DNA from 3 places in the Eubacterium sp. CAG:156 genome. Region 1 is predicted to be linked to each of the others. Evidence: predicted binding sites of a transcription regulator. Region 1 holds the regulator's gene; each other region holds the start of a gene.
The links. Region 1 encodes HrcA, which represses chaperone genes, less so after heat shock. Its sites were predicted from a motif close to TGTTAGCACTCNNNNNNNNNGAGTGCTAACA; they were not measured.

Region 1 (11,189 bases):
ATTAATTTTTCTTTTCCATTCTTTAAGCTTTCAATCTGAGCATCTGTGATGTTCTGGTCATCTGTAATTTCAGCAATTACAGCCTTTAATGCATCGATGTCAGCCTGAACTGCTGCCTTATCATTTGCATCAATCTTATCACCAACTTCATTCAAAGCATTTTCTGTCTGGAATACCATTGAATCAGCTTCATTCTTAGCATCAATGCCTTCCTTACGTTTCTTATCCTGTGCTTCAAATTCAGCAGCTTCTTTTACAGCCTTATCGATATCTTCATCAGACATATTTGAACCTGCTGTAATTGTAATGTGCTGTTCTTTTCCTGTTCCTAAATCCTTAGCTGAAACATTTACGATACCATTTGCATCAATATCAAATGTAACTTCAATCTGTGGAACACCTCTCTTTGCTGGTGGGATTCCATCAAGTCTGAACTGTCCAAGGCTCTTGTTATCTCTTGCGAACTGTCTTTCACCCTGTACTACGTTGATATCAACGGCTGTCTGGTTATCTGTTGCTGTTGAGAATGTCTGGCTCTTCTTTGTAGGAATTGTTGTATTTCTTTCAATTAATCTTGTTGCGATACCACCCATTGTTTCAATTGATAATGAAAGTGGAGTAACATCAAGAAGTAAGATTTCGCCTGCGCCTGCATCACCTGCAAGTTTACCACCCTGAATTGATGCACCGATTGCTACACATTCATCAGGATTCAAACTCTTAGATGGTTCATGACCTGTAAGCTGTTTAACCTTATCCTGTACTGCAGGGATTCTTGTTGAACCACCAACTAATAATACCTTTCCAAGTTCAGCTGCTGTAATTCCGGCATCTCTTAATGCATTCTGTACAGGAACTGCTGTTCTTTCAACTAATGCTCTTGTTAATTCATCAAATTTAGCTCTTGTAAGAGTTAAATCAAAATGCTGTGGTCCTTCAGCTGTTACTGTAATGTAAGGGATGTTAATGTTTGTCTGTGTTGCTGAAGAAAGTTCCTTCTTAGCTTTTTCTGCTGCTTCTTTAATTCTCTGAAGTGCCATCTTATCTGTTGTAAGGTCTACACCTGTCTTTGTCTTGAAGTCAGAAATCATATAATTTGTAATTGCTTCATCAAAGTCATCACCACCAAGTCTGTTATCACCTGAAGTTGATAATACTTCGATTACACCATCACCAATTTCGATAATAGATACATCAAATGTACCACCACCTAAATCGTATACCATAATCTTCTGTTCTTTTTCATTATCAAGACCATAAGCTAATGCTGCAGCTGTTGGCTCGTTGATAATTCTCTTTACATCAAGTCCTGCAATCTTACCTGCATCTTTTGTTGCCTGTCTCTGTGCATCATTGAAGTAAGCAGGTACTGTAATAACAGCTTCTGATACCTTTTCACCTAAGTAAGCTTCAGCATCACCTTTTAACTTCTGAAGAATCATTGCTGAAATTTCCTGTGGTGTATATTTCTTATCATCAATTGCTACTTTGTAATCTGTTCCCATATGTCTCTTAATTGAAGAGATTGTCTTGTCAGCGTTTGTAACTGCCTGACGTTTAGCTGTTTCACCAACTAATCTTTCACCTGATTTTGCAAATGCTACTACTGATGGAGTTGTTCTAACACCTTCTGCATTTGTAATAACTGTAGGTTTTCCACCTTCCATAACTGCTACACATGAATTTGTAGTTCCTAAGTCAATACCAATAATCTTTCCCATGATATATTTCCTCCTAAATTGATAATTTTCTTATTTCTCGGTTTTCCGAGTTCAAATATATGTTAAATAATTTCTTATTTGTAAAATTAATTAGCTACCTTAACCATGCTATGTCTTATAACACTGTCTCTATATTTATAGCCTTTCTGGAATTCCTCAACAACAACATTTTCTTCTAATTCGTCATTGTCTTCATGCATTACTGCATTGTGTAATTCCGGATCAAACTGTTGGCCTTTAGCTTCAATGACTGTAACTCCCATTTCTTCAAATGCTGTCATCAACTGCTTATATATTAAATTCATTCCCTGACCTGTTGGTGATTTTTGTTCTTCTTCTGATAATGCTGCGATACCTCTTTCAAAGTTATCCACAATCGGAAGAAGTTTTTCAATAATTGATCTTGCACCAACTTCAAACATTGCTGATTTTTCTTTTTCGCTACGGTTTCTATAGTTTTGGAATTCAGCCATAAGTCTTTGATGTTTATCAGTTAACTCTTCTATCTGCTGGTCTTTCTTATCTTTCTTTCCAAATATTTTTTTCTTTTCTTTTTTGTCTGAAGAATTTTTATCTTCTGCTTCTTTTTTGTCTTTATCTTCTTTAGTATCTTCTGTTGTTTCTTTTTCAGTTTCTACTGTTTCATTTGTATCTTCTACTGTTTCTTCTTCAGTTTCAGATTTTTCTACCTTTTCTTCTTCAGGCATATCGTTAATATTCTTTTCCATTGGACCTTCCTTTCTATTCGTCTTCCTTCTTGAAAGCATCGCTTAACTGGCCCTTAACTGTTCTTAATGTCTCTACAACTTTCTCATAATCCATTCGCTTCGGACCTATAACTCCGATGGTACCTTTAATGCCATCTTCTAATTCATAAGTTGCTGTTACAACACTACAATCCTTCATTCCTTCTACCGGAGTTTCTTCACCGATATAAACCTGAATTCCTGTTTCATTATCATTTACCAAATTGGTTAATGGCTTCTTTTCTTCAAATGTTGAAAGCAACAAACTTGCATTCTCGTTACTGCTTAATTCAGGATACTTCAAAATATTCGTTGCACCTGATGTATAAATCTTCATCTGTGCTTCTGATGCAATGGCTTCTGTAATTGCCTGTAACACATCTGTTACTAATTCTTTATGTTCACCTGCATTAGATGTAAGTGTTGAAATAACAGCTATGTTAATCTGCTCAACTGCTAATCCTGCAAGACTTGTATTGAGTGCCACATTAAGTCTCAAAACCATTTCTTCATTAATCTGGTCTTTAACTTTTATAATCTTGTTTACTACTCTGTTTCTTCCCGAAACAACAATACATAAAATCTGATTGTCATCCATAAGTGACAACTGAATGAATTTTATCTTATCTTCGTTATCCCTTGATGTTGAAATCATTGTTGCATAATTAGTATTGGTTGCAAGCATCTTCGCCATATTCTGAAGAAGGGTTTCAACCTTATCAACCTTTTCAAATAAAAGGTTTTCTCTTTCAGTTACTTTCTTTTCTCTGTTGTCTAATTCCTGAACTTTTTCTTTCATTAAATCGTCAACATAAAGTCTGTAACCTTTATCTGTAGGAATTCGTCCTGCTGATGTATGAGGCTGAACTATATATCCCATCTCTTCTAAGTCAGCCATCTCATTACGAATGGTTGCTGAACTTAAGTTAAGATCTGTATACTTAGAAATGGTTCTTGAACCAACGGGCTCGCCTGTTTCCAAATAGTTACGAATGACTGCCTGTAATATTTTTACTTTTCTCTCTGTCAGTTCCATATTCCATCTCCTTTCTACTTTATTAGCACTCGTTAGTTTTGAGTGCTAACATCTTTCATAAATTAAAATAGCACCCACCATATTATTTGTCAACATTTTTGCAAAAAAAATTATAGAAACTTTTGTAAATAATTTGTGAACATAGAAAAATAGCACAAACCTTAAGGATGTATATAATATCGAAAGAACGCTTTCGCTGCTTGCAATTAAAAATGTATATAATATCGAAAGAACGCTTTCGCTGCTTGCCACTCGTAGCAGTTCTAATGTTCCACCATATGGTCTGACATTAGAACCTTCGGTTCTAGTCATTCCATATGATGGAACATTGAACCGACGGCGGCAAATGCTCTTTCGGTATTATATACATCTATCTGGTTTGTGCTATGATTTTTATTAGTATTAAATAGAATATTTTCCATATTATAATAAAAACTCTGATAATACTACATTGCTTACATCAATTCCTCTTTCGGTAAGTTTTATATTGTCGTTTTCGGTTTTCAATAATTTCTCCTGTGTGAGTTTTTCTAAGACATTACCGTATACGTTTTCTATTTTCTTATTAAAAAGTGTTTCAAATTTAGTTTTGTTTACTCCTTCCATCATTCTAAGGCCTAAAAACATAAATTCTTCCATCTGATCATTTTTAGAGAGTCTTTCAATATTTTTATGAATTGAACCCAATCTGTTATAACCAGTATCAAAGTCTGTATCATTATCACTTTCCTTTTGATAAATTTTTTCTTTGAATACAGATTCATCTTCTCTTGATTGTTGATTATTATTTTCAAATTCATAATCATTTTCATCTTCAAATAAATAATCCATCATTTCTTCACTACCATATTGAAAAGCTGTCATTTCATCCATATTATCTTCGCAATTGTATATTTCATTTATGAAAGCAATGTACTTATTTAAATCTGAAATATTATTATATCGTTCATTTTCTAATAAAGAAGCTGCTCCTGTTCCAAAGCCAATATAATTTTTTCTCTGCCAATATCCTACGTTATGTCTGCATTCCATGCCTTCTTTACTATAATTTGATATTTCATATCTGTGATATCCATTTTCTTCTAAGATATTCTTTGTCATGTAATACATTTCACGCTCAGTATCTTCATCAGGAAGTATATCCTTTCCCTGCAATGCTGCTTCATTTACCCTGTCATACATTATCGTGCCCTCTTCTACTATAAGGCTATACGCCGATATGTGCTCTGGATTCAAGGCAACTACCTTTTCTAGAGTTTCTTTATATGATGAAATCGTTTGTCCCGGAAGTGCACTCATTAAGTCAATGTTAATATTGTCAAATCCACATTCCCTTGCTATTCGATAATTATCCAAAAACTCCTGCCATGTGTGTATTCTTCCAATGCTTTTTAATTCATCATCATTTGCTGACTGAAGTCCTATGCTTAATCTGTTCACTCCGGTTTTCTTGTAAACTTCTAATTTTTCTCTTGTCAAAGTGCCCGGATTACATTCTATCGTTATTTCTGTATTTTCATTTATATTTGCATATTTTTTTACTGCATTCATTATGCATTCAAATAAATGTGATTCCAATATAGAAGGGGTTCCTCCTCCAAAAAAGATTGAATCTACTTCATATCCATTCAAAATATTTTTTGACAATTCAATTTCTTTTATTAACGCATCCACATACTCCTCTTTAGTTTTGCAATCTGCCCTGTCGGAGAGAAAATCACAATAATCACATTTTTTTACGCAAAACGGAATATGGATATATATTTCTAAATGTTTGCTCATTTTTACCTCTCTTTTCAACTAATAAGGTCCCTCTGCCTGCTGCAAAGAGACCTTTTATATTAATCTTCGTCCAATTTGAGTACTGCCATAAATGCTTCCTGTGGTATTTCAACGTTACCAACCTGACGCATTCTCTTCTTTCCTTCTTTCTGTTTTTCAAGAAGTTTTTTCTTACGTGAAATATCGCCACCATAACATTTAGCTAAAACATCTTTTCGCATTGCCTTAACTGTTTCTCTCGCAATTACTTTACTTCCAACTGCTGCCTGAATTGGAATTTCAAATAACTGACGTGGTATTTCATTTTTAAGTTTCTCGCACATTTTTCTGCCTCGTTCATATGCTGTAACATCCGGAACTATAAATGAAAGTGCATCCACTTCTTCCTTATTAATAAGAATATCAAGTTTAACTAACTTAGCTGCTTCATATCCTTTCAATTCATAATCAAATGACGCATATCCTCTTGAGCGGGATTTAAGTGCATCAAAGAAATCATATATTATTTCATTTAACGGAATATCGTATTCGAGTAATGCTCTTGAACCTTCTACATATTCCATTCCTATATATGTTCCTCTTCTTTGCTGACATAATTCCATAATAGCACCGATAAATTCAGTTGTTACCATTATTTCCGCATGAACAATAGGTTCTTCCATATGCTCAATTTCACTTGGGTCAGGCAAATTAGAAGGATTTGTAAGTTCTATAACACTTCCATCATTTTTATATATTTTGTAAATAACACTAGGTGCAGTTGTAACTAAATCAAGATTGTACTCACGCTCAAGTCTTTCCTGTACAATTTCCAAATGAAGCAATCCTAAAAATCCGCATCTGAAGCCAAATCCTAATGCAAGTGATGTTTCAGGTTCATACTGCAAAGCTGCATCATTTAACTGTAATTTTTCAAGAGCATCTCTTAAATCAGGATATTTTGCTCCATCTGCCGGATAAAGTCCACAGTAAACCATAGGATTAACTTTTTTGTATCCGGGAAGTGGTTCTGCACAAGGATTATCTGCATTAGTAATAGTGTCACCTACTCGCGTATCTTTTACGTTTTTGATGCTGGCTGTAATATATCCAACCATGCCTGCACTAAGTTCATCACATGGAATAAACTGTCCTGCTCCAAAATATCCTACTTCAACTACATTTGCTGTTGCTCCCGTAGCCATCATTTTTATATTCATACCTGCTTTTACAACACCATGTTTTAAACGGCAAAAAACAATAACTCCCTTATACGCATCATATAAGCTGTCAAATATTAATGCCTGAAGTGGTGCGTCAACATCTCCCTGTGGTGCCGGTATTTTTTCCACTATCTGTTCTAATACTTCTTCTATATTTAATCCTGTTTTTGCTGAAATAAGTGGTGCATCATGAGCTTCAAGTCCGATTACATCTTCTATTTCATTTATAACTCTTTCAGGATCTGCACTAGGCAAATCTATCTTGTTGATAACAGGGAATACTTCCAAGTCATGATCAAGTGCCATATAAACATTTGCCAAAGTCTGTGCTTCTACACCCTGTGCTGCATCGACAACAAGGATTGCACCATCACATGCTGCAAGGCTTCGTGATACTTCATAGTTAAAATCGACATGTCCCGGTGTATCGATAAGGTTAAAAATGTATTCTTCTCCATCTTTTGCCTTATATACCGTTCTTACTGCCTGTGACTTAATCGTTATTCCACGTTCTCTCTCTAGTTCCATATTATCAAGAACCTGTGCCTGCATTTCTCTGCTTGTTAACAATCCTGTTTTTTCAATAATTCTATCTGCCAAAGTTGACTTTCCATGGTCAATATGGGCAATAATGCAAAAGTTTCTTATTTTACTCTGATCAATGTGAGCCACTGTTGTTCCTCCATGTTGTTTTATATTGGTTTCTTGTTTAATTATGTTCTATTTTAAATATAATGCATACTTTTCCACACTAACGCTCATTATAGCATATTATAAAACTATTTTCCATCGTGTTATTTCAGATAAACTATGTAATGAGGTTGGTAATTTTGAGTCAAGATATATATACGAAACACATGACGAATATGTTGTTCTTCATTTAGTTTCCCAGAACAACGGGATTACTTTTATTCCTGATAAATTTTATATGTCGAGACCTTACAATAATTTAAAAGCCACCTCATGCAACAATAGTATTCTTTAACGTAGAAAAGGTAAATAATCAAATATCTACTAAAAAAATATACTATCATAAGCATATAGTGGCTTTTAATCTATAACTTGTGGCATTACATAATTTTACTTATTCAAAATCGTAAACCATTCCCCACTGATTTCTAACTGAAGTAAGAGTTTCCATTACATCTCTTACGATCTGAAGATTTTCCTGTCCTGAATTATTATTAATATATTCTTCCATATCCATAACTTCATATTGAAGTGCTTTTTTCGTATCACCTTCGTCTATAACCTCAGTATGTCCGTCAGCAGTATATGTAATTGTTGCTTTTTGAGCTCTTGGATATTCATCTATCTGTATATATCCCTTTTCTCCTGAAATAACACCTCTTTTTGGTTGTTTTGCTCTCATTGTAAGTGCAATAACAGACATTTGCCCATCATTATTTTTTAAAATAATTCCACTTGTTTCATCAACTCCTGTTTCAAAATAATTTGCAGTAGTAAGAATAACATTTGGTTTGCTTTCCATAAAATATCTGGCAAATGATACTGCATATACTCCTATATCAAGCAATGCCCCACCTGCTAATGATTTTGAGAAAAATCTGTTATTTACATCATATTCCTTGCAGCTTCCAAAATTAACCTGCACCATTTTTACCTTTCCTATTTCACCATCTTCTATCATTTTCTTTATCTTCTTATATAAAGGCATGTGAAGAAGTGTCACGCCATCACATATAACTAAATTATTTTTCTTTGCCACCTTGACGCATTCTTCTAACTGTCTGCTGTTTACCGTAATTGCCTTTTCACAAAATACATGCTTTCCTGACTTTAATGATTTAAGCATCATTTCATAATGCATATTGTGTGGAGTCGCAATGTATACTATATGAATATTCTTATCTGATAGCATTTCATCTAAATCATTATATGCATGTTCTATTTTATATTCTTTGGCAAAATTTTCAGCCTTCTCAAGCGAACTTCCACACACTCCATAAACAGTTCCATCTACTGCCCACAAAGCCTCTGCCATTTCACTGCCAATCCATCCTGTACCAACTATTCCCCAGTTTAAATTACTCATGATTATCCTCCTAACTTAATATCCACATTTTTCAAATTGCTTTTGTATAACACCACAATCTTTTAATCTATTACACGAATGCCACTTTCTCCTGCAATTAATGCTTTTGACACTATATTATAAAATAATGATGTTTCTACTATGCCTGTTATGTGCTTTAATTTTTCATCTAATGCTTTTACATCCTGCCCTTTTTCAAAGTACGCATTCATAAGATAGTTTCCGTCATCACTTACTAAAGTTCCCATTTTCATTTCTGTTGAACGTTCTTCTACTTTTGCTCCCATTTCTTCTAATTTAGATTTAACATATTCTTTTGCACTTTTTATTACTTCCACTGCAACTGCATGTTCAAATGTTAACTCATCTGAATATTTTTCTTCATCCGCTAATATCACATAATCTTTTGCCATAACAGCTACTATTTTTTCTCTTGTAAAAATTCCGCCATCAGTCTTTAACGCATTAAGATTTTTGTCAATCTCATTGCATCCGTCAAACGCAATATCAATTTGTTTAACAAATTCTAACGGTAATACTTCTATTCCTGCTTTGACACATAAATTCATTGTATCTTCGCTAGGTGTAACTGCTTTAACTTTCTTATTTCCATTTTTTAGTTCTTCAATAAGAAAAGCTATTGTTCTTCCTCCACCAAGTCCTATAACCATTCCATCTTTAATCATTTCATAAGCTGCTTTTGCACATTTTTGTTTCATTTTATAATTCCTCCTGTTAATATGTATTGCCCCCTCCCTTCGGTCGGCGGCTATTCGTCGGAAACATTTATAGAAAATGAACTTCGTTCATTTTGTTTCCTCCTCTTATAATTTTTCATCTGCCATAAGATTTTCACATTTGCTTAATCTTTCATAACTTTTCTGCTGTCCTACTGTTAAAAACAAATATAGAATTTCTATAATTGTTGTTGCTGATACTCTTGAGAAATAAAACTCATTTAAGAATAATTTTTCTCTGGTAGCCGTCTGTATATGATAGTCTACCGTCTTTGCAATAGTCGAATCGGGATTATTTGTAATGCCAATGGTTGTTGCTCCATTTTCCTTTGCGGCCTCAACCATTTTCTGAACCTGCTTCGACTCTCCTGTGTTAGAAATTGCAATTAACACATCTTGCTCTTTTAAAGTCATAGAAAATGATAATTGAGTTTCCCATATGCTTCCTGCCATAGAGCGGATTCCAATTTCATTAAACTTATATGCGCCATCTAAAGCTACAGGAATCGTATTTCCTACTGCAACAAACTGTACAATTCCCGCATTCTGTATGCTTTCAAGAATCTTATCAAATTCTTTTGTATCTATTAACGAAATGGTCTGCTTCATTTCTTCTATTTTATTTGCCAAAATATTTTGTAATGACTGTCCGATATCTTCTCTTGTAATATCATTAGAAACCGGTATGTTGTTATCACCTTCAACAATTTCTCTAACCAGTGCAATCTTTAAATGGTGAAATCCGTCCACGTCACACTTTTTACAAAATCGTGAAACACTTGCTACACTTGTTCCACTATTCTTAGCTAATTCTGAAATTGTCATATTTACAACTTCTTTATAATTGCTAAGTATGTAATTTCCTATCTTTTTTTCCTGTTCAAAAAACGAGTCATATAATCTGTTTATATTTTCAATTACCGAAATATTTTTTTTCATCTTATTCCCTTTCGTGAAAATCATTTTCATATCTTTATAATACATAATAATTATTTTCACGTCAATGTCTTTTATGAAAATTATTTTCTTGATTTCTTTTCTTATGAAAGATTTATTTTCCTACCACGTTTATTAATTTTTGTAAGACTAAAATCCACTTTGCCCACTTTAAAATGGGAATAATTTTTTCACTTCACATTTATTAATTTTTTAATAAATATTTTGACCTAATTAAATTTTTATTTTATGATTTATTTTAGATGTGATGAAAGTATCATAATATGCCTCAGAACTTGTAACATCTATGCCTTTATCACTATCATTTAAGTATTCGATTATTTTTATTATGAATTGGAGCATTATATATGATTATTTGTAAAAATAGAGAACTAAAGACCAAAACTAAACTTGTTATTTTTGATATGGACGGGCTGCTTTTTGATACGGAAAAGTTGTTTATGGAAACTCAGGCTCCTATATTAGAAAAATACGGTTATAAACAAAGAAAAGAAAATTATGTAAAAACATTAGGTATTGCCGGAGAGAATCTCAAACGTACTCTTTATGATATTTACGGTTCTGATTATCCTGATGAGATAATCTCTAGCGAGACCCGAAAACAGGTGAATTATATAATTGAAAAAAACGGAGTTCAGATTAAGCCCGGAATAAAAGAGCTTTTGCAGGCTCTATTTGCCGCAAACATTCCATGTGTAGTTGCTTCATCCACTAAAACTGAAATTGTATTAAAATATTTAAAGCGTGCAGGAATTGATAAATATTTTAGTTTCGTTATTGGTGGTGACAAAGTTAACGAATCTAAACCAAACCCTGAAATTTTTCTTAAAGCATGGAAATCAGTAGATGTTTCCTTAGAAGCTGCTCTTATATTGGAGGATTCTGAAAATGGTTTATTAGCTTCAAAGAATGCAAATATTCCTTCTATTTGCATACCTGACTTAAAATATCC
Region 2 (11,189 bases), on a different contig from region 1:
TTATAATGAAATTTTTATAATATAACGGTCTACTTTATTTTTTAATTATTATTTCTTTAAAATTCTAACTTTTTTAGGTTTTGACCACTTCTTGCAGCCAACGGCTCTAACTCGTACAAAAAGTTCCTTTTTCTTTTCAAATGCTTTTTTAGAAATTGTTACTTTTTTATATTTCTTTACTGTCTTTGTTACAATAACTGATGTAAACTTTTTATTCTCAGAAACCTGTACCTGATATCTTTTAGCACCTTTAACTTTTCTAAATGAAAGCCTGATTTTCTTTGCATTTTTCTTCTTTGTTGCTTTCTTTACAACTGTTGTTTTTAATGCTTTGTTTGGAGTCTTTTTCTGTGTTTTCTTTGTTGTTGGAGAGGCTGTTGTTCCTTCAGGTTTTGTTTCACCTGAAGCTGTTGTTCCCTCAGGTTTTGTTTCACTTGGATTTGTTGTTCCCTCAGGTTTTGTTTCACTCGGATTTGTTGTTTCTGGAGTAACCGGCGTTACACCTTTCCCAATCTTATAATCTCCATAAAGACCATCCTTTGCTCCATTTGTAGAAACTCCTGCATTATTGTCTGCCTTCTCGTCTTCTCCTGCCTTAACCATACGCTGGTAAACACGAACATAATCAACTAACATTGTTCCTGATGTAAAACTGCTGTCAGGTACATAACCACTGTCAAATGTTCCACCTGCTGCAAGATTTAAAATAAGGTAAAATCTCTGGTCAAACGGTGCATATGCATTTCCTCTGTCTGAGCCTGAATACCACTCACCATATGTACATTTGAAATAGCATTTGCCATCACAGTAAATCTTAATATTTTCAGCATCCCACTGAACACTGTATACATGCCAGTCGTCAATGCCTGTCTTTTTATTACCATCTCGTGTTATGTTAAATGCATCTGATGTATTAATATTATTTGGCCACTGTGCACCATAATGTAATGTACCAAATACCATATTTGGTGTTCTTCCACGTCCTTCAAATACATCTATTTCACCTGATAATGGCCATGAACCATAACGTGAGTCATTTGGAAGCATCCACATAGCAGGCCATATGCCTGTACCTGTAGGCATTTTTGCTCTGAAATCAACTCGTCCGTATTTCACTGAGAATTTATCTTTTGTTGTAATCTTTCCTGATGAATACTGAGCAGTTGCTTTCTTAGATGGATCACCTTTTTCTGTAAATACCTTTGACTGCTTTTTCATAAGAATATTTAATGCACCATCTTTTACTGATACATTGTCTCTTGTGTAGTATTCAAGTTCCTGATTTCCCCAACCGGCTGTGTTAATATCGTCTTCTTTAAGTAAGAATCCTTCATCATATGACCACTTGCTTGTGTCAAGAGATGCACCATCAAATTCATCATTGAAAATCATCTTCCAACCTGCCGGTGTATATGCATTTGAATTGTCATTTACTTTAATATCTGACATATCTGATGGAAGTGTTGGCTTATAAGATGTATTTCCTTTAATTGTATACAATACATAGTTATTGCTTGCATCTCCACCTTTTTTACCATCAATAGGATATGTGACTTTTATTTCTGTATCCTGTCTTACAGGCTGGAACCAAAGTCCATAAACATGATCAACAAAATAACCCCACTGACTGCTTAGTGAATATTTGTTGTAACCACTTCCTTCATATACCCATCCACAGGCTGCAACATCTGTAAGTGGAATCCACTTTCCATCTACCTTAACTTCGTATTTAAATAAATCCAAATCATCTTTTATAGCTTCTGTTCCACCAATTTTTGGAAGCGGAATACCAACTGATGCTGTACCACTTGTGCTTGCATCGTATGATGTGCCATTATATGCTGTGATTTTGTAATTTGATCTGGTTGGCTTTGTATATGTAACTTTTACATCCTGATGTACATTTGGATTTGACTTTGATGCAAATCTTAATGTAAATGACCAACTGATATTTGTAAACCAATATCCACCATCACCATCTGAGTAATATCCAAAGTTCTGATCCCACAGAAATCCTGATGCTGCATTGCCTAAAAACTGAACAAATCCTTTTCCGTCATTGTTGTCTACTGTAATGTTAACATCATCCTGAATCTGTTCATACTTGATACTCTTGTCTCCATTAAATGTCCATGCTCCCCAATGTGTAGCTGAACCACCTGTTGTATCTGCCTGAATATTTGTTTCTGTTGTAGAAATACTTGTAAGCTTATACTTTGAAAGTTTGTTAAGTTCCAATTTGTAATCAAGATTTATGTTATTTGTTTTTCCATGGAAACGGAAATATGTTGTTTCTGTAAGTTTCATCCAGCAAACCCAGCCACCCCATGACTGATATTCCCATGCCCAAGTGTCATTCCACTTGAAGTAACTTACATCTTCAATTTTCTTCCATTCACCATTTGTTCCGTTTTCCTGTTTAACATAAACCTGAATGTCTTTTTCCACATCTGCAATGGAAAGTTCACTACTGGCTTTTCCGTTAAACTTTGGCATTACAAATCCATAGCTAACTGTACCAACTCCTGAATGTGTAATTGTTGGTCCATCATTTGTTGAATAATAATCCATTGATGAAACAACTTCTGCCGCTGCTCCCTTTACATCACTACCTGAAAAAATTACTCCTGCTGAAGTAAGCAACAATGCCAGAGACATTACAACAGAAATTAATTTTTTCATAGTTTTTCCCATACTAAAAAATTCTTTCATAATACTTCCTTTCTTTTCCCTTACGGAAATAATCTCGCTATACTGCCTTTTAATTATATGAATATTCATTTTTTCTTTAAATGGTCTGTATTTTTATATGGTATTCAAATTTTATAAAAACGTTTTAATTATTATAATAACTTTTTACTTTCCTTTTAGTTGCTCCAAACAAATCTTTTGGGGTATCTCTTAAACTAGCTTGCTTAGAACGATTACAATGCTTACAAATACATTGTAAATTTAATACGGAATCTCTTCCACCATATTTCTGTGGAATAATGTGGTCAATATCCATATCACCTTTTCTGAAACTACGTCCACACTTAATACATTTATACCAACCATTGTTGTTATCATATGCATCATTTTTATCAAAATAATTGCTTCTATAACCCCTATCTTCTCTCCTTTCTGCTTGTTTTTACTCTGTGGCTAAACTTTTTTATAGTTTTGGATTATTATACTACAGCTATAAAAATATTACAATTATATATCATATAATATGAGGTGATTTCATGAAGGATATTGATTTCGATTCTATTGGCAAGAAATTAAAAGAAATGGTGTGCTACCTGTCAATAGGACAATAAAAAATAATAAATTTTTGTATCGTCAGCCGATTTACGGCTGGCGATATTTTTAAGCTACTTTTATATATTGATTATGATATTCCATTGGTGTCATCACATTTAACTTTCTTTGTAATCGTTGGTTATTGTAGTAATTAATGTAATCGGTTATAGCTGCAATTAAGGCAGTTCTATCATTGAAATGTTGGCAGTAATACATCTCTTGCTTTAGAATCCCCCAAAATCCTTCCATCGGTCCATTATCAATACAATGGGCGACTCTTGACATGCTTTGTTTCATATGATGTTTCTTTAATCTGGTACGGAACTGCGCACTTGTATATTGAAATCCACGATCAGAGTGGAAGAGTGGATGTGCATCAGGTTCCAAGCGAACTGCTTCATCAAAAGTATCCATAACTAATGGATTATCATTATGGTCACTTATTTTAAAAGTTACAATTCTTCAATCGTATAAATCTAAAATGGCACTCAAATATATCTTGTGAACTTCATTTCCAATGTAATATTTAAACTCGGACACATCAGTGAGCCATTTCTCGTTCGGCTTATCCGCATGAAAATCTCGATGCAAATAGTTTTTTGCAATGTGATCGGGATTCTGGTCTCCTCTGGTACAGCTTTTGGGTTTCCATTTAATATTTGACTTTATATCATATTTTCTACAGATGCGGAGAACTCGTTTATCATTCACATGAATTCCTTTGTGTCCATCTAATTCATCTCGGATTCTACGATATCCCATATCCGGATGTTCTTTATGTATCTTTTGAATTTCAACAGATAACGTTTCATTCTGCAATTCATTATTGCTTTTCGGATGCTTTAGCCAGTTATAGTATGCAGAGCGTGTAATATTAAGATACTTACAAAGTTTATCTATAGGATATCTCTTGTCAGAGGATAATTCTTTGATTGCCTTATATGCAGCTAAACGGTGAACTAAAAATAACGGTCCCTCCTTTCCAGTTCTCTGACTTTTTTTAACAGATTATTTTCCATTTGTAAATCAAGATTTTTTCTTTCGAGTTCAGCGATTCTATCACGTAATACTTCCTCAGGTGTACGACTTGGTAATGATCCGACTCGTCTACCACGGCGGTCTTCCAGACCTTTACTTCCCATTTTTTCGTACCGTTTTACCCAGTTACGAACTTGTTGATAAGAACATTGATATTTTAAAGCCATTGCTCCATAATTCTTATCATTTGCAGGCATTCCATAACTATTTTTAATCGCTCATCAAGAGTCGTTGATTTTGCTTTTTTCATGCAAGCACCTCCAGTGGATGTTTTTAATATTCCACCAGAATTATACACCTTAATCCACTTTAAAAGTTGTGTATGTGAACGGATTCCATATTTTGAGCAAATATCATCAAGAGAACCTGCTCCATTAAGATAATCATTTACCGCAGATATTTTTAGTGTTTTTGAGTAACTCTTGTTTTTGGGCTGATTAAGTAAACCTGCTGGTCCATTGCATTGGTATATAGAAATCCATTTTCTAATACTTTGGGAGGCAACTCCAAGTTTTTTACTTGCCTGACTCAGTCCAATCTCTCCATCAAGATATTGCTCAACTATTTTTACTTTTACTATTGGATCTATTTTGCTTTTTCTGGACATAAAAATACCCCCATATAGGACTTTTATATTTTATTGTCCTATATGAGGGTAGCATATCATTCTATCATTTTAATACGACAGTCTTTATAACTTACTTACGTCTCATTTTATGCAACTTCTTTTTCTTCATTTTTTTCAAATAACTTCTTTACACCCTGTACGGCAACAATTACACCAAGGATTAAAAGTAATACTGCAAAGATTAACTGTAATGTATTTCCAAGTGATAATCCTGTTGTAGCAAATGCTCCACTTAATTTGTAAATTGTCATTCCAAGGGCTGTAAATGTAACTGCCATCATAAAGAACATTGGTACCCATAACATCCAACCCTGACGTTTTGTTTTCTTTAAGAATACTGCACAAGCTACTAAAGCAAGTACTGATAACAACTGGTTTGCTGAACCAAATAATGGCCAAATTTCTGCATAACCAACTTTTGCAAGTAAGAATGCAAGAACTAATGTAATAACTGTAGCAAAATACTTATTTGTTACTACCTTCTGGAATGGTGTCATATTATCATCAGTTACTCCTTCATCTAAGAAGAATTCCTGGAATGAAAGACGACCAATTCTTGCAACTGAGTCAAGTGATGTTAAAGCAAAAGCTGAAACAGCAAGGTTAATTAATGTAAATACTAAATTATGTGGTAAACCAACTGCTGATAAGAAGTTTGCAATTGCACCTGCAAAAATCTGTGGCTGTGTTGTTAAGCCCTGTGCTGCTGCTTCTCCTTTTGCAAATGAAGCAACTGCGATTAATGCGATTACACCAAGCATACTTTCCATAAGCATTGCACCAAATGATACAGGTAACATATTCTTTTCATTTTTAATTTGCTTTGAAGCTGTTCCTGATGAAACAAGTGAATGGAAACCTGATACGGCTCCACATGCTATTGTTACAAATAAAATTGGGAACATATACTGTCCATCTACGTTGAAACTTGTAAATGCCTGTAAGTTACATGAAGGATTTGAAACAAATATACCTACAACTGCACCTACAATCATAAAAATTAATAAATAACTGTTTAAATAATCTCTAGGCTGCAATAATGCCCATACAGGAACTACACTGGCAATAAATATATAAGCGAATATAAAAAGATGCCATGTTTCTCTTGTTAAATAAACAGGGAAGTTTAAACCAATTACTACTGCTACTACTAACATTGCAATTGCTATTACTGTATTTACCCATTTATTTAATTTTGCATATTTTAAAATCATTCCAAGTGCTACTGCTTCAAAAATAAATAAAATTGAAGTCATTGCTACTGCACCGTTTGCTGAGATTTTTTCTACTGCCTGTCCTGCAACTTCAGGTACTGTAAATCCGTTAAATGTTCCGGCTACAACATCTGCAAATGCTGCAACTACTAAAATACAGAATAACCAACAGAAAAGTAAAAATAATTTCTTTCCTAATTTTCCAATATATTCTTCAATTATGTAACCAATTGTACGACCTTTGTTTTTAACTGATGCATACATTGATGCAAAATCCTGAACAGCTCCGAAGAACACACCACCTACAAGCAACCATAATAAAACAGGAAGCCAACCAAAAACTGCTGCCTGAATAGGTCCATTAATAGGACCCGCACCTGCTATTGATGCAAACTGATGTCCAAATACCACATTTGTATCCGCCGGTACATAATCAACTCCATCCTGTAATTCATATGCCGGAGTTTTTGCATTAGGGTCAATGCCCCATTTGTTTTGAAGGTAACGACCATAAAGAAGATACGCTCCTCCAAGTACTACAATCGCAATTACCATCATTAAGATTCCATTCATTTGTATTACCTCTCTTTTGTTATTATTTAGCTAGTTTATTCTTTTATTACAAAAGAAAAAGCCTTCATTGTCTTACGACAACAAAGGCGAAAATATCAATTTCGTGGTACCACTTTGTTTGAAATAATTATCACTAATTAAAACCACTTATCACTGTCACATCCAACAGCTTCTTCTGTAACGTGAAGACTACGTCTCTGCCTACTCACTATGTTAAGTTTTGGGAGAGATGCTCCAGGGTGATGTTACAACAATTCTTTTCTTCCGATTCTCAGCTACCTCGGTTCTCTGTAATCAAGACACTTTATTGTAATGTATCCCTTTCTACGCAACTAACTATTACTTTTTACAAGTTCTGTTTTATCACTTATTATTAAATCATGCAACAATAAATTTATTATTTTTCTACAATTTAATTATTTAAACTATGTCCAAATTATTTGCATAATTATATTAAGCATTATTTTAATAATTTTAATATTTCAGCTGTTTTTCTTATATTTTTTTCGTCTGTTCTATAAATTTCATATTCACTTAACCCGGGGATTCCCATATTAACATCATCATTTCGATATTCCATTTTGCTGTTTTCTACAACCTTACCTGTCATATGAAAGCTTTTTGCCCCGGTTATTTTAGCTATTTCCTTAATATTATCTGAATTTACACCTGCACCAACTAAGATCTCTATATCACTTGTTTTTTCAACTAGTTTTTTAATTAACTTTACACCTTCAATACAACTATTTTTTTGTCCTGAAGTCAATATTGTATCTATACCTAATTTCCTAGCGGTCTCAAATGCTTCAAATGGATTTTTACACATATCATATGCTCTATGAAGAGTAACTCTGCATCCTGTTGCCATATTCATAATTTCCTTCATATATGCCTCATTCAAACTTCCATCAGGATTAAGACAACCTATAACAATGGCATTTGCTCCTTCTCTTGCAAATTTTTCACTTTGTCTGCACATTATCTCAAATTCTGATTCTGTATAGCAAAAATCTCCAAATCTTGGTCTTATCATAACATTTATTGGAATTCGAATTTTATTTCTTATTATTTTAAACAACTCTAAATCAGGTGTTGTTCCTCCTATAATAATATTTGAACATAATTCAATTCTGGTTGCCCCTCCATTAGTTGCTGCAATAGCTGATTCTACAGAATCCACGCATACTTCTAACACATATTGATTCATTCTTTTTTCCTCTTTTTATAATATATTTATTTTTATTCATGACTATTATTAAAAACAGTTATCAAAACGGAACAATTTTTGTATTCCTTAAGTTTTACATATTCGTCAATATATCTATTATACATAAAAGACAGCATATACACTATGCGTTTTTAAATAATTACACTTCTAAATGTTTATCCTAATTTCTTCCCTATTATTCGATATAAACTATATTATCTTACATACTCTTCTATACTTCTTTTGAGTCTTAAAAGTCCATCCTCAAGTCTTTCTCTTGGGCATGCTAAATTCATTCAGCCTATCTTTTCTAACGTTTCCTTGTCCCACATTTTGCCAACCGGATTGTGTGGATTGCAAAAAATTAACATTGAAGTCTGTGGATTTGCAAGTTTACTTTCCACATTCCAACCTAAATATTCACCTGAAATATATGAATCATCTACCATTACATTTTTACTATTCCAAAACGCATCTTTAGAAAGCAACTTTGCATTATGAATTTCTACATTCTCTGCACCATCAAATGAATATATTGTTACATCTATGTTCTTCATCTATGTTAGCACATAACCCTAACTTCAAGTCAAGAGTTATATAATATTTTCACTCTACGTATAACTAATTTATGGCATATAAAAACTCCCTTCACGCATCGGCAAAGGGAGTTTTATTCAAATCATCATCTGATGATTCATCTTATGCTATTTTATCCTTCAATAGCAATGTATTTACTTTTTGGTTCTATCTTCTCCTGTTCTTTTGGAACATTAAATGATAAAATACCATTTTCATATTTAGGATGAATATCTTCGACTGTTACGTTATCACCTACATAAAAGCTTCTGCTCAAGCTTCCTGCATAACGTTCACGTCTTACATATTTACCCTTCTTATCTTTCTCATCCTTATCAAGACCTTTAGCGGCGCTGATTGTTAACATACCATCTTCCAGTTTCATCTGGATTTCATCCTTCTTAAATCCCGGAAGGTCTATATCTACCTCATATCCGTTTTCAGTATCTTTTACATCTGTTTTCATCAAATTCTTTGCATGTTTACCATACAATTCTTTTCCTGCATCAGAAAATGCTGGGAATGCAAAATCATCTGTAAAATCATTCATAAAATCATCAAATAAGTTTTCTCCAAAAATACTAGGCATCATCATAAGTCATATCTCCTTTCAAATCAGATATAAAAATTATATTTGCACTATCGGAGAAATCCGAGGTGTAGTTTTTTATATTGTAAACTAAGGTTTTGGTTAAACACTTGGATTTTTACTGATTGCTGAATCATCATTCACTAAAAACAATTACCTGAATTATCATTCATTAATCTTTAAATCCTTATCTTTTAACTCTCTTCCTTTGTTCTGATTACGTTATAACTCGTTTTGTTAGCACTGTCAAGAGGTGAGTGCTAATTTTTTTGTGAAGATTTTGTGAACTTATATTACCATCTCTGTATAATATCTATTTTCCATAACATACACCTTAATTTTTCCGTTGTACTTCTTAACAATATCATATATAATAGCCTGTCCCATTCCATGTTTCTGCTTATTTTTCTTAGTTGTATCACCAATTGTAATCGGACTTTGTTTTAAAGTTTTATTATTAATTTTAATTTCAAGTACTTCCATATTACATTTACAATAAAATTCAATTTCCCCTTGTTTTAATTTTTTACTTTCTTCTATCGCATTGTCAAATAGGTTTGCTATTATTGCTATTAAATCAATTTCACTTACTAAAATCTGTTCATTTACATCAGCTTCAATTTTTATATTAATTCCATTTTGCCCGCATTGTCTTACTTTATTTTCAATAACTGAATTAATCAATATGTTATTACAATAATTATACAAATTATTATCGCTAATCATTGGCATTTCGCAAATGCCTTTTTCAAAAGAATCAATTTCATTATTTTGGCTTAATAACGTTCTGATTTCTTTCATTTTAATCTCAATATCACGTTTAATCTTTTCGGTATTTTCCATCTGATATTTAAGTGTCCGATAATATTCCTTCATTACTGTATTTTCTATATTTAAAATTTTATTTTCCTGTGCTATTCTTTTTTCATTTTTCTTGCGGATTATCCAAGATACACTATACATAATTAAAATAGCTGTGCAAATTCTAAAAACATATAAAACAATAACAAACATGATTTCTTTAGTCACAAAAGATTTCGCAGAATTAACAAAAAACGCATACATATCAAAAATAATCAATAGCATCCACCATATAATAGGATACTTTATTCTCTTTTCAGAAAAGTTTCCAAAGCATTTCTTTATAATTGTTGTCATTATAAAAATTTCAAATATAGATATTAATAATGCGACAATTGCTATTATAATGTTTTTACTATCCATATTTGTTTTTACAAAATAAGGTAGCATATCATTCTTTCCGCCGGTTATCACAACCGTAGGCATAACTATAAATGCAATTCCAAATGTCTCGACAATAAAATTTGCTAACATAATTTTTAAATATGGTTTACTTGTGAGTAATTTTAATAGGACAAAAAATATCAATATGTATATTCCATTAATAATAGTTATTGTATTAGTCTCATCTTGCGTAAGTATGTGTGTATATTTATAAAACACAATTGTCAAATTAAGAAAAAATAATTTCATTAAAATAATGCAAAACAATTTTAATCTTTTATCTTTTTGTACCCCAAGTAATATTTTAATTGCATAATATGTTGCAATACTTACCAGCAATTCTAAAACTGCTGCATTTATCATATTTATAACTAATTCTTTTCCGCTATACATTATCTACCTTTTCATTTGTATTATATTTTATTTTCAAAATACAATCTTTCTTTAAATAATAACCGTAATCTCATTTGCTCCATTCAAATATTTATCATCAAATACTCCCTGGTATTTTTCTGTAATTTCTTTTATTACACTAATTTTCATCTTGTCTTTATTTTTATTAAAATTACCATCAAATTTAATGCAAATTAAGAAATTATTTTTTTCTTTAGAGCATTTAAAATCTAATTTTTTCACATTTGTAACTTCACTATTTTCTATTACTAAATCAAATAAATTTGAGAGTAACGCCACCAAATCCATTTCAGAAATTTGTTTGACATCAAAATTTCCTACTTTAATTTTAATATTAATTCCTTGATTTTCACATTGCTCTCGTCTATTTACAAATATTGCATTTATAACAGGATTTCCACAATAATCTATCGTTTTAAG
Region 3 (11,189 bases), on a different contig from region 1:
ATACAGTACAGCAGGTAAAGCGTTGAAAAATGTAATTGATGAAGACAATTTTATTATAATTGGAAGATGTGGCAATTATGTATATAGAGATGATGTTAAATGTATTTCAATTTTCCTGTCAGGTAGCAAAAAAGTAAGAGAAGAAAACATTGCTAAGAAACATAACATTTCAGTAAGAAAAGCTCATAATACCGTGCTGCAGACAGATGAAAGAAGAAGCAAATATCATGGATATTATACCGGTGAAGAATGGGGAATGGCCGGAAATTATGATTTGTGCATAAATGTTGATAATTTAGAAGTAAATGAATTAGTTGAAGTCATAGATAGTTATATTAATAGAACCATAGGTGAAAAATAAATAATATAAGTGGTTTATGAAAAATAAAGAAATATAACGGCGCCAGTTTAAAAAGATTATAGTGATATAGCTAAAAAACTAGTATTGACACAGAAACGAAAGCCGTCTATAGTTGAAGAAAAGAATGAAATTGATAATTAGTTTAGTTACTGATTAAAGTAATAACAATTAAAAAGATTGTTATTTGTGAAAATAAAAGGGGAGCTTGCATAAGCTTGCTGAGAGTAGGTTGTATACCTTGACCCATAACCTGATTTGGATAATGCCAACGTAGGAACATAATTATAGCAGATTTTGTGAGATAACAATATTTGTGCGGATGTGTTTTATAGGCACATCCGCATTATTTTTGTAAAAGGAGGGAATTGTGCATGTTAGGAAAATACATAGAAGAAGTCAGAAATAATACACCTTTGGTTCATAATATTACAAATTATGTAACAGTTAATGATGTGGCAAATGTTTTATTGGCATGTGGAGGAAGCCCGATTATGTCTGATGAACCGGAAGATGTTGAGGATATTACAAGTATTTGCCAGGGCTTAAATATTAATATTGGTACATTGAATAAGAGAACTATAGAAAGTATGTTTATTGCGGGAAAGAGAGCAAATAAATTGGGACATACGGTATTACTTGATCCTGTTGGAGCAGGAGCTTCAGTACTTAGAACAAATATTGCAGTAGAATTAATGAATAAAATTGAATTTAATGTAATTCGTGGAAATATATCAGAGATTAAGACCTTAGCTTATGGCAGCGGAACAACAAAAGGTGTAGATGCTGATGTAGCAGATGCAGTGACCGAAAAAAATTTGGAAAATTCAATTAAATTTATAAAAGAATTTGCAAAAAAGAGTGAAACAATAATAGCTATTACAGGAGCAATTGATTTAGTAAGCGATGGAAAAAGATGTTTTGTTATAAGAAATGGTCGTCCTGAAATGGGTAAAATAACAGGAACAGGATGTCAGCTTTCAGGAATGATGACAGCATTTTTAGTAGCAAATCCTAACGAACAGTTAGAGGCAGCTGCAGCAGCAGTTTGTACAATGGGTCTTGCAGGTGAAATCGGATGGAGTTATATGAAAGAGGGAGACGGTAATTCTACATATAGAAATAGAATTATTGATGCAATCTATAATATGGATAAGGAAACTCTCGATAAAGGAGCAAAATATGAAATTAGATAAAAAAGATTTGTTATTGTATGCAGTAACAGACAGATATTGGTTAAACGGAAGAACTTTATACGAAGTAGTAAAAGAAAGTCTTGACGGAGGAGTTACTTTTCTTCAGTTAAGAGAGAAAAAATTAGATGAGGAGCATTTCCTTGAAGAGGCAAAAGAACTAAAGAAGTTATGCAAAGAATATAAAGTACCTTTCATTATAAATGATAATGTGGATATTGCTGTAGAAATAGGAGCAGACGGTGTCCATGTAGGACAAAGTGATATGGAAGCAGGTATGGTAAGAGAAAAATTAGGACCTGATAAAATCATAGGTGTATCTGCACAGACAGTAGAACAGGCACTTTTGGCAGAAAAAAGAGGTGCAGATTATCTTGGAGTAGGAGCAGTATTTCCAACAAATTCAAAAGATGATGCAAAAGAAGTAACGTATGAAACTTTGAAAGAAATATGTGAAGCAGTGTCAATTCCTGTTGTAGCAATAGGTGGAATAACTCATGACAACATTAAAGAATTGGCAGGAAGTAAAATAGACGGAATTGCAGTAATTAGTGCAATTTATGGTGCAAATAATATAAAAAATGCAGCTAGTGGCTTAAAAGAAGAAATAAGCAAAATTGTAGAATAATATTATCAGGTAAAGTAAGACAAGAGAACATATATATAATTACTATATATGTGACAAATAAGAAAATTAAATAATAAATAGTAGGAGAAATTATATGAAGACAGCCCTTACAATTGCAGGAAGTGATTCAAGTGGTGGAGCAGGTATTCAGGCAGACATAAAGACGATGATGGCAAACGGAGTGTATGCTATGAGTGCCATTACAGCCCTAACTGCTCAAAATACTACAGGCGTGGCGGCAATACAGAATGCAACACCTGAATTTCTGGCACAGGAAATTGACAGCATATTTACGGATATTGAACCGGATGCAGTTAAAGTAGGAATGGTTTCAGAGAAAAAACTTATAAAAGTTATTTCTGATAAATTAAAACAATATAAAGCGAAAAATATTGTTATTGATCCGGTAATGGTGGCAACAAGTGGCGCAAGGCTTATTAATGAAGATGCTGTAGACACATTAAAAAAAGAATTGTTTCATTTGGCAACGATTCTTACTCCAAATATTCCGGAGGCAGAAGAACTGGCCCAAATAAAAATAAACAACTCAAAAGATATGATAAAGGCAGCAGAAAAAATTGCAAAAACATATAACTGTGCAGTCCTTTGCAAAGGAGGACATAACCAAAATGATGCCAGCGATTTATTATATAAAGATAATGAATTCAAATGGTTTCATGGAAAAAGAATAGATAATCCAAATACCCATGGAACAGGGTGTACATTATCATCAGCAATAGCATCAAATCTGGCAAAAGGATATGATTTGGAAGAATCAGTTTTTAGAGCCAAAGAGTATATTTCAGGAGCATTAGCAGCTATGCTTGATTTAGGAAAGGGAAGTGGACCTATGAATCATGGATTTGCTATTACAAATGAATATACTAAAGTAAAATAATAAAGGAGAATTACGATGGAAGAAAGATTATATGCAACACAGATGGAAGCTGCAAGAAAAGGAATTGTAACAAAGGAATTAGAAATTGTAGCAAAAAAAGAAAAAATGGAAGTAAAGGAGCTTTTACCTCTTGTAGCAAGTGGTAAAGTTGTAATTCCTGCTAATAAGAATCATAAGTGTCTCGATCCTGAAGGAATAGGTTCTATGTTAAAAACAAAGATTAACGTAAATCTTGGAATTTCTAAGGATTGCAAAGATTATGATGTTGAAATGGAAAAAGTTATGTCAGCCGTAAAGATGGGTGGCGAAGCAATCATGGATTTATCAAGTCATGGAAACACACAGCCATTTCGTAAAAAACTTACAAGTGAATGTCCTGCAATGATAGGAACAGTACCTGTATATGATAGTGTAATTCATTATCAGAGAGACTTGGATACTTTAACAGCAAAAGATTTTATAGATGTAGTACGTTTACATGCACAGGATGGTGTTGATTTTGTTACACTTCATTGTGGAATTACAAGAAAAACAATAGAGCAGATTCGCAAACATAAAAGAAAAATGAATATTGTATCAAGAGGAGGTTCACTTGTTTTTGCATGGATGTGCATGACAGGAGAAGAAAATCCGTTCTACGAATACTATGATGAAATTCTTGATATATGTAGAGAATATGATGTTACTGTTTCATTAGGAGATGCCTGCAGACCGGGTTGTCTTGCAGATGCGACAGATGTATGTCAGATTGAAGAACTTGTTCGTCTTGGAGAATTAACTAAGAGAGCATGGGAAAAAGATGTTCAGGTTATGGTTGAAGGACCGGGACATGTACCAATGGATCAGATAGCAGCTAACATGAAAGTTCAGCAGACAATTTGTATGGGAGCACCATTTTATGTTTTAGGACCTTTAGTTACAGATATAGCCCCCGGATATGATCATATAACAGCAGCTATTGGTGGTGCAATTGCAGCAATGAATGGAGCAGCTTTCCTTTGCTATGTTACACCTGCAGAACATTTGGCACTTCCAAATTTAGATGATGTAAAACAGGGAATAATTGCAAGTAAAATCGCAGCTCATGCAGCTGATATCGCAAAAGGCGTAAGAGGCGCAAGAGATATAGATGATAAAATGGGAGATGCAAGACGAGTTTTAGATTGGGATGCTCAGTGGGAATGCGCACTTGATCCTGAAACTGCAAAAGCAATTAGAGCAGACAGAGCACCTGAACATGAAGATACATGTTCAATGTGTGGTAAATTCTGTGCAGTCCGTAGTATGAACAAAGCTTTAAATGGAGAACATATAGATATACTCTAAACTTTAATGAAATTAAGGCGGATAATAGTATGTAAATACATAGTATATAAGATGTCAGGGTAAGCAAACCTATGATTTAATGACTACGGCTTGCTCTGTGCTACATAAAAGGAACTGTTGCGTTATTGATATGTAACAGTTCTTTTTATGAAAACAAAAGAAAAGCTAAAAAATTTTTAAAAAATAATTAGCACTCACTCTTGACGAGTGCTAACAAAAGTGCTATAACGTATTTGTAGGAAAGGAAAATCCTAAGAAAGAGAGTGAAGAACTAATATTTAAAACAGAAGTTAAGGAGGTATAGAAGATGAACATTAGTAAATTTACACAGAAGTCAATTGAAGCAGTTCAGAACTGTGAAAAGGTTGCTGAGGAATTTGGTAATCAGGAAATTGATCAGGAACATTTAATATACAGCCTTGTTAATTTAGAAGACAGTCTGATTTTAAAATTAGTTGAAAAGATGGAAATCCAGACAACACATTTTAAAAACAGAATTGAAGATTATGTTAGTAAGAAACCTAAAGTACAAGGCGGACAGAGGTATATTAGTCAGAGTCTTAATTCAGCATTATTAGCAGCAGAAGATGAAGCAAAGAGAATGGGAGATGAATATGTTTCAGTTGAACATTTATTCCTTGCTATGATTGCTAAGCCAAATAAAGAAGTTAAAGAATTTTTCAAAGAATATGGTATTACAAGGGAAAGATTCTTAAAGGTATTAGCTGAGATAAGAGGAAATCAGAGAGTAACAAATGATAATCCTGAGGCTACTTATGATGCACTTGGAAAATATGGACAGGATTTGGTTGAGAGAGCAAGAAATCAAAAGTTAGACCCTGTTATTGGACGAGACAGTGAAATTAGAAATGTAATTCGTATATTGTCAAGAAAGACAAAAAATAATCCTGTTTTAATCGGTGAACCCGGTGTAGGTAAAACAGCAGCAGTAGAAGGTCTGGCTCAAAGAATTGTAAGTGGAGATGTTCCGGATGGATTGAAGGATAAAAAGATATTTTCACTTGATTTAGGAGCATTGGTAGCAGGTGCTAAATACAGAGGTGAATTTGAAGAGCGTTTAAAAGCTGTACTTGAAGATGTAAAGAACAGTAACGGAGAGATAATTTTATTTATTGATGAGTTACACACAATTGTCGGCGCAGGAAAAACAGATGGTGCAATGGATGCAGGTAATATGTTAAAACCTATGCTTGCAAGAGGTGAACTTCATTGTATAGGTGCAACGACGCTTGATGAATATAGACAATATATTGAAAAGGATAAGGCTTTGGAAAGACGTTTCCAACCTGTTATGGTCAATGAACCAACAGTGGAGGATACAATTTCAATTTTAAGAGGATTGAAAGAAAGATATGAAGTCTTCCACGGAGTTAAAATTACAGATAGTGCATTAGTTTCAGCAGCAACATTATCTGACCGTTATATAACTGACAGATTTTTGCCTGATAAGGCAATTGACCTTGTTGATGAAGCTTGCGCGATGATAAAAACAGAACTTGATTCAATGCCTACAGAACTTGATGAACTTAGAAGAAAAGTTATGCAGATGGAAATTGAAGAGGCAGCCTTAAAGAAGGAAACCGATAATTTGAGCAAAGAAAGATTAGAGGAACTTCAAAAAGAATTAGCTGAACTTAGAGATGCATTTAACAATAAGAAAGCTCAGTGGGAAAACGAAAAGAATTCTGTAAACAAATTACAGGAACTTCGTGAACAGGTTGAACAGGTCAAGAAAGAAATACAGATTGCCCAGAGCAAGTATGATCTTGAAAAGATGGCTGAGTTACAATATGGTAGATTACCTCAGTTACAGAAACAGTTAGAAAGTGAAGAGGCAAATGTAAAAAATAAAGATTTGTCTTTGGTACGTGAAAGTGTTACAGATGAAGAAATTGCAAAAATCATTTCACGTTGGACAGGAATACCTGTTGCTAAACTGACAGAAACAGAAAGAAATAAAACTCTTCATTTGGATGAACAGTTACACAAACGTGTAATTGGACAGGATGAAGCAGTTACAAAGATTACTGAATCAATAATCAGATCAAAGGCGGGAATAAAAGACCCTGGTAAACCAATAGGTTCGTTCCTGTTTTTAGGACCTACAGGTGTAGGTAAAACAGAACTTGCTAAAGCACTTGCACAGAATTTATTTGACGATGAGACAAATATGGTTCGTATTGATATGAGTGAATATATGGAAAAATATTCAGTGTCAAGATTAATCGGAGCGCCTCCGGGATATGTTGGATATGATGAAGGCGGTCAGCTTACTGAAGCAGTTCGTAGAAAACCATATTCGGTAGTACTTTTTGATGAAATTGAAAAGGCTCATCCGGATGTATTTAATGTATTATTACAGGTATTAGACGATGGTAGAATTACAGATTCTCAGGGCAGAACAGTGGACTTTAAAAACACAATATTAATTATGACGTCAAATATTGGTTCTTCATATTTGCTTGAAGGAATCAATGACAATGGTGATATAAAGCCTGAGGCAGAAGAGATGGTTATGAATGATTTGAGAAATCATTTCAGACCTGAATTCTTAAACAGATTAGACGAAATTATTATGTTTAAACCACTTACCCGTGATAATATTGGCGGCATTGTAGATTTAATAGTTGCAAATTTGAATGAAAGACTTGCAGACAAAGATTTACATTTAGTGCTTACAGACGAGGCAAAGAAATTTGTCGCAGATAATGGATATGATCCGGTTTATGGTGCAAGACCGCTTAAGAGATATTTACAGAAGAATGTAGAAACCTTAGTAGCAAAGATTATTTTACAAGGAGATGTAAATATGGGAGATACTATTACGGTTGATGCAAAAGATGGAAAACTGATTATAAGATAAAGATATCAGACAAAGATATCAGACAAAGGTCTTTCGACCACTTATAAGCAAACTTATGTGGGCTTAGGTCTTTTTGACTCTGGTATTATATAAAAGCTGAATTATTAGCATAAAATATGGACTTGTGTAATAACAGGAATCATATTAACATGTTGGTAATTCAGCTTTTTATTTTGTTTAAAACGTCCTATTAAACATATTCCACTTTACAAATATATATAATTTAAAGAAGAAAAAACAAACATAAAGTAAGATTTAGAGGATTTAAATGAAGTTAAAAAAATGGTGGATTATTGCATTAATTATGATATTGCCGCTTTTATTTATAATGGGAAATTTGAAGAAAAAAACTATAGAAACAGCAGAAAATAATTTGAAAACCATAAATAAATATAAAAACATAAAGAGAGTTGCTTTAACTTTTGATGACGGACCAAGCAGTGAATGTACACCAAGACTGTTAGATATTTTGAAAGAAGAAAATGTAAAGGCGACGTTTTTTTTAGTTGGGAAAAATATAAAAGAAAATGAAGATATTGTTATAAGAATGAAAAATGAAGGCCATCTGATTGGAAATCATACATTTAATCATAGTCAGTTAACGAAATTAGGATTTGATGAGGCGGTAGAGGAGATTAATACTACAAATGCATGGATTACAAATATTTCAGGATATACCCCGGAATACATACGTCCACCGTTTGGCAGTTTTACTGATGAACTTTTAAGCGAAACATCAATGTCTGTAGTTATGTGGAATGTTGACCCGTTAGATTGGAAATATAAAAATAAGGACATTGTAACTGATAAAATTTTAAAAAACGTAAAAAATGGAGATATTATTTTAATGCATGACATATTTGAAAGCTCTGTTGATGCAGCACAAACTGTTATAAAAGAATTAAAGAAACAGGATTATGTATTTGTTACAGTTGATAAAATGAATTCAAATAAGCAAATTATAAGAAGAGATAAATAGTAAATAAAAAAATAAGATTGCTTGATTTTGGGGCATTATTAACGTAGAGAAGCAACAAAGCAATCCCCAAAAGGACTTGTGAAAAACAATAGGGAATGTTATACTTCAAAATGCTGGTATAGTATTAGAAAAATTATTTAAGGAGAGTTTTATGTTAAATTACATCATAATATTTTTGATTTCAATGGTTCCTCTTGTTGAACTTAGAGGAGCGTTAATTTATTCACAAGCAATTGGAATGCCTTTATTAGCTTCTTATATTATCTGTGTTATAGGAAATATGCTTCCGGTTCCAATCATTTATCTTTTTGCAAGAAAAGTATTGATTTGGGGAAAAGATAAAAAACATATTGGAAAATTCTTTACTTTTTGTATAGAAAAGGGTGAAAAAGGCGGAAAGAAACTACAGGAAACAGCAGGAAAAGGACTATTTGTAGCATTGTTTTTATTTGTGGGAATTCCACTTCCGGGAACAGGTGCATGGACAGGAACTTTAGCAGCAAGTTTTCTTGATATGGATTTTAAATCAAGTGTAATCGCTGTAATGGGTGGAGTTCTTTTGGCAGGAATTATAATGGGACTTGGAAGTGCAGGCGTATTTGGAGCGTTAACTGCATTATTTTAAGAGAATAGAGGCACTAAATGGATAAAAAATATGATTATTTAAAATATACACCAACATTGCCGGGAAAAATTGCTATAGGTATTGCAACACCATCAGCCATTATTGGAATTATTGCAGTATTTTTCGCTTTTAAATTTCCGGAGGCGTTTATTATAACTTTGATAGCAGAAGCGATAGCTGTTATAGGTGGAATTGTTCTTACAATAGACATTGTAAGATTTAATATTTCACAAAAGAAAAAACAGGAAAAGATACAAAGCAGGTCAAAGAATAAAGAAAATGAACCAAAAGAAATGGATATAATGAGAATTGTGCATATGATTATAGGTATAATTGTAGGAATCATTATAGGATATTTAATTTGGGGTGTAAGATAAAAAGGAGAATTATTATGACAGGTTTACCAAATGATCCGGTTATGTTACTTAGTGTAGTAAATACAGCACTTAGAGATACGCATCAGGATTTGGATGGATTTTGCAAAACAAGAGATGTTGAGAAAGAAGATATCGTAAATAAATTAAAGACAATTAACTATGAGTATAATGTAGAATTAAATAAATTTGTATAGAGATAGATGAATTACACATAGATGTGAAAACAAATTTATATAAATCACAGTTAAACAAAGGATATAAAATGAATATATTAAAAAAGGTTATTAAAGCTATTTTAGCAGTGCTTATAATTATAATAATTGTAGTTTTAGTGTATGCAGCTTACGTTTTCATTTCATATAACAGGATAGATGATAATAAGAAATTAAAAATAAATGAACCTAAAGTTAAAAGTGAAAATATAAGTGATAAGGTTAATACAAATGTAGAATATACAATAGGAACATACAATGTAGGATTTGGAGCGTATCTTCCTGATTACAGTTTCTTCATGGACGGAGGGAAATATTCCAGATGTTACAGTAAGGAAAGCAGTACCGATGCAATAAAGGGAGCAGCTTCATTAAGCAATGGTTACAATCCTGATTTTATGATGTTTGAAGAAGTAGATAGAAAATCAACAAGAAGTTATGGAGTAAATCAGGAAAATATTATAACTGACATTTTTGATGATTATTATAGTAGTTTTGCGGTAAATTATAATTCAGCATATTTATTTTATCCATTTTATAAACCTATAGGAAAATCATATTCGGGAATTGTCTTATATTCTAAATTCAAAATAACAGATTCATTGCGAAGAAGTCTTCCAATTTCAACAGGATTTTCTAAATTCCTTGATTTAGACAGATGCTATTCAATAAGCAGAATAAATGTTGAAAATGGGAAAGAATTAGTTTTATTTACGGTTCATTTATCAGCATATGGAAATAGCGATGAAATAAGAGAAGCTCAATTAAATATGCTTTTTAAAGATATGGAAAAGGAAGTAGAAGACGGAAATTATGTTATTTGCGGCGGAGATTTTAATCATGATTTGAAAGCAGATGAAGCAAAAAGTGACGAAACTGAAAGTTGGGCATATCCGTTCCCAAGAAGCGAAATGCCACAAGGGGTGACGTTTGCAATGGATAAACTGTCACAGGATGAGTTAGAACAAATGCCTGAATCGGCAAGAAATGCAGATATGGAATACATTCCGGGAAAAACATATGTAGTTACATTAGATGGGTTTATAATATCTGATAATGTAGAAATGACATCATATGAGGTGGCTGACACAGGATTTGCATATTCTGATCATCAGCCGGTTATAATGAAATTTATGCTTAAGTAATTGCAAATTTTTTACAGTAAAATTCGTAAGCAGAAAACAAGAAAATTTGAAAAAATTTGATATATATATGTATAAACATATTGTTGCTTACACTTGTAAAAATATCTAACCATATGAGAGGAGGATTTCATGAATAAGAAAAAAGTCGTATTTGTATGCGTACATAATTCGTGTAGAAGCCAGATTGCGGAAGCATTGGGAAATCATCTTGCAGGAGATGTGTTAGAGTGTTATTCAGCAGGAACAGAGACAAAGCCGCAGATTAATCAGGATGCAGTAAGAATTATGAAGAAGTTATATAATATAGATATGGAAAAAAATCAGTATAGTAAGACCTATGATAAAGTTCCAACACCGGACATAGCCATTTCCATGGGGTGCGATGTTGGCTGCCCATATATTGGCAGGAACTTCGATTATAATTGGGGATTGCAGGATCCAACCGGCGGTAGTGACGATGCGTTTATGGAGGTAATATCTGAGATTGAAAAAAATATTTTAAATTTAAAAGAAAAGATGAGCAAATAAAGATAATTAATATTTTAGATTTGAGAGATATTTGAT

Region 2: the regulator HrcA is predicted to act here: its motif matches at 9,346-9,376, upstream of ABMA45_RS08620 (Hsp20/alpha crystallin family protein).
Region 3: the regulator HrcA is predicted to act here: its motif matches at 4,589-4,619, upstream of clpB (ATP-dependent chaperone ClpB).

The regions. Positions count from the first base shown of each region.
Region 1 covers NZ_FR878166.1:24,510-35,698, forward strand. The annotation lists gene dnaK (molecular chaperone DnaK) at 1-1,721, opposite strand, end outside; gene grpE (nucleotide exchange factor GrpE) at 1,808-2,449, opposite strand; gene hrcA (heat-inducible transcriptional repressor HrcA) at 2,463-3,503, opposite strand; gene hemW (radical SAM family heme chaperone HemW) at 3,927-5,285, opposite strand; gene lepA (translation elongation factor 4) at 5,345-7,159, opposite strand; gene ABMA45_RS07355 (Gfo/Idh/MocA family protein) at 7,572-8,543, opposite strand; gene rpiA (ribose 5-phosphate isomerase A) at 8,606-9,262, opposite strand; gene ABMA45_RS07365 (MurR/RpiR family transcriptional regulator) at 9,368-10,219, opposite strand; gene ABMA45_RS07370 (HAD family hydrolase) at 10,585-11,189, shown strand, end outside.
Region 2 covers NZ_FR878177.1:979-12,167, forward strand. The annotation lists gene ABMA45_RS08585 (glycoside hydrolase family 16 protein) at 49-2,712, opposite strand; gene ABMA45_RS08590 (HNH endonuclease) at 2,837-3,040, opposite strand; gene ABMA45_RS08595 (IS3 family transposase) at 3,352-3,744, opposite strand; gene ABMA45_RS08600 (helix-turn-helix domain-containing protein) at 4,481-4,930, opposite strand; gene ABMA45_RS08605 (carbon starvation CstA family protein) at 5,038-6,738, opposite strand; T-box leader at 6,818-7,074, opposite strand; gene ABMA45_RS08610 (copper homeostasis protein CutC) at 7,199-7,945, opposite strand; gene ABMA45_RS08615 (aminotransferase class I/II-fold pyridoxal phosphate-dependent enzyme) at 8,242-8,502, opposite strand; gene ABMA45_RS08620 (Hsp20/alpha crystallin family protein) at 8,655-9,116, opposite strand; gene ABMA45_RS08625 (GHKL domain-containing protein) at 9,399-10,748, opposite strand; gene ABMA45_RS08630 (signal transduction histidine kinase) at 10,800-11,189, opposite strand, start outside.
Region 3 covers NZ_FR878142.1:36,353-47,541, forward strand. The annotation lists gene ABMA45_RS02450 (cytidylate kinase-like family protein) at 1-361, shown strand, start outside; TPP riboswitch at 549-655, shown strand; gene thiM (hydroxyethylthiazole kinase) at 733-1,554, shown strand; gene thiE (thiamine phosphate synthase) at 1,541-2,179, shown strand; gene thiD (bifunctional hydroxymethylpyrimidine kinase/phosphomethylpyrimidine kinase) at 2,274-3,077, shown strand; gene thiC (phosphomethylpyrimidine synthase ThiC) at 3,093-4,403, shown strand; gene clpB (ATP-dependent chaperone ClpB) at 4,711-7,287, shown strand; gene ABMA45_RS02480 (polysaccharide deacetylase family protein) at 7,556-8,266, shown strand; gene ABMA45_RS02485 (COG2426 family protein) at 8,418-8,891, shown strand; gene ABMA45_RS02490 (hypothetical protein) at 8,909-9,268, shown strand; gene ABMA45_RS02495 (DUF4250 domain-containing protein) at 9,283-9,462, shown strand; gene ABMA45_RS02500 (endonuclease/exonuclease/phosphatase family protein) at 9,531-10,625, shown strand; gene ABMA45_RS02505 (arsenate reductase/protein-tyrosine-phosphatase family protein) at 10,755-11,153, shown strand.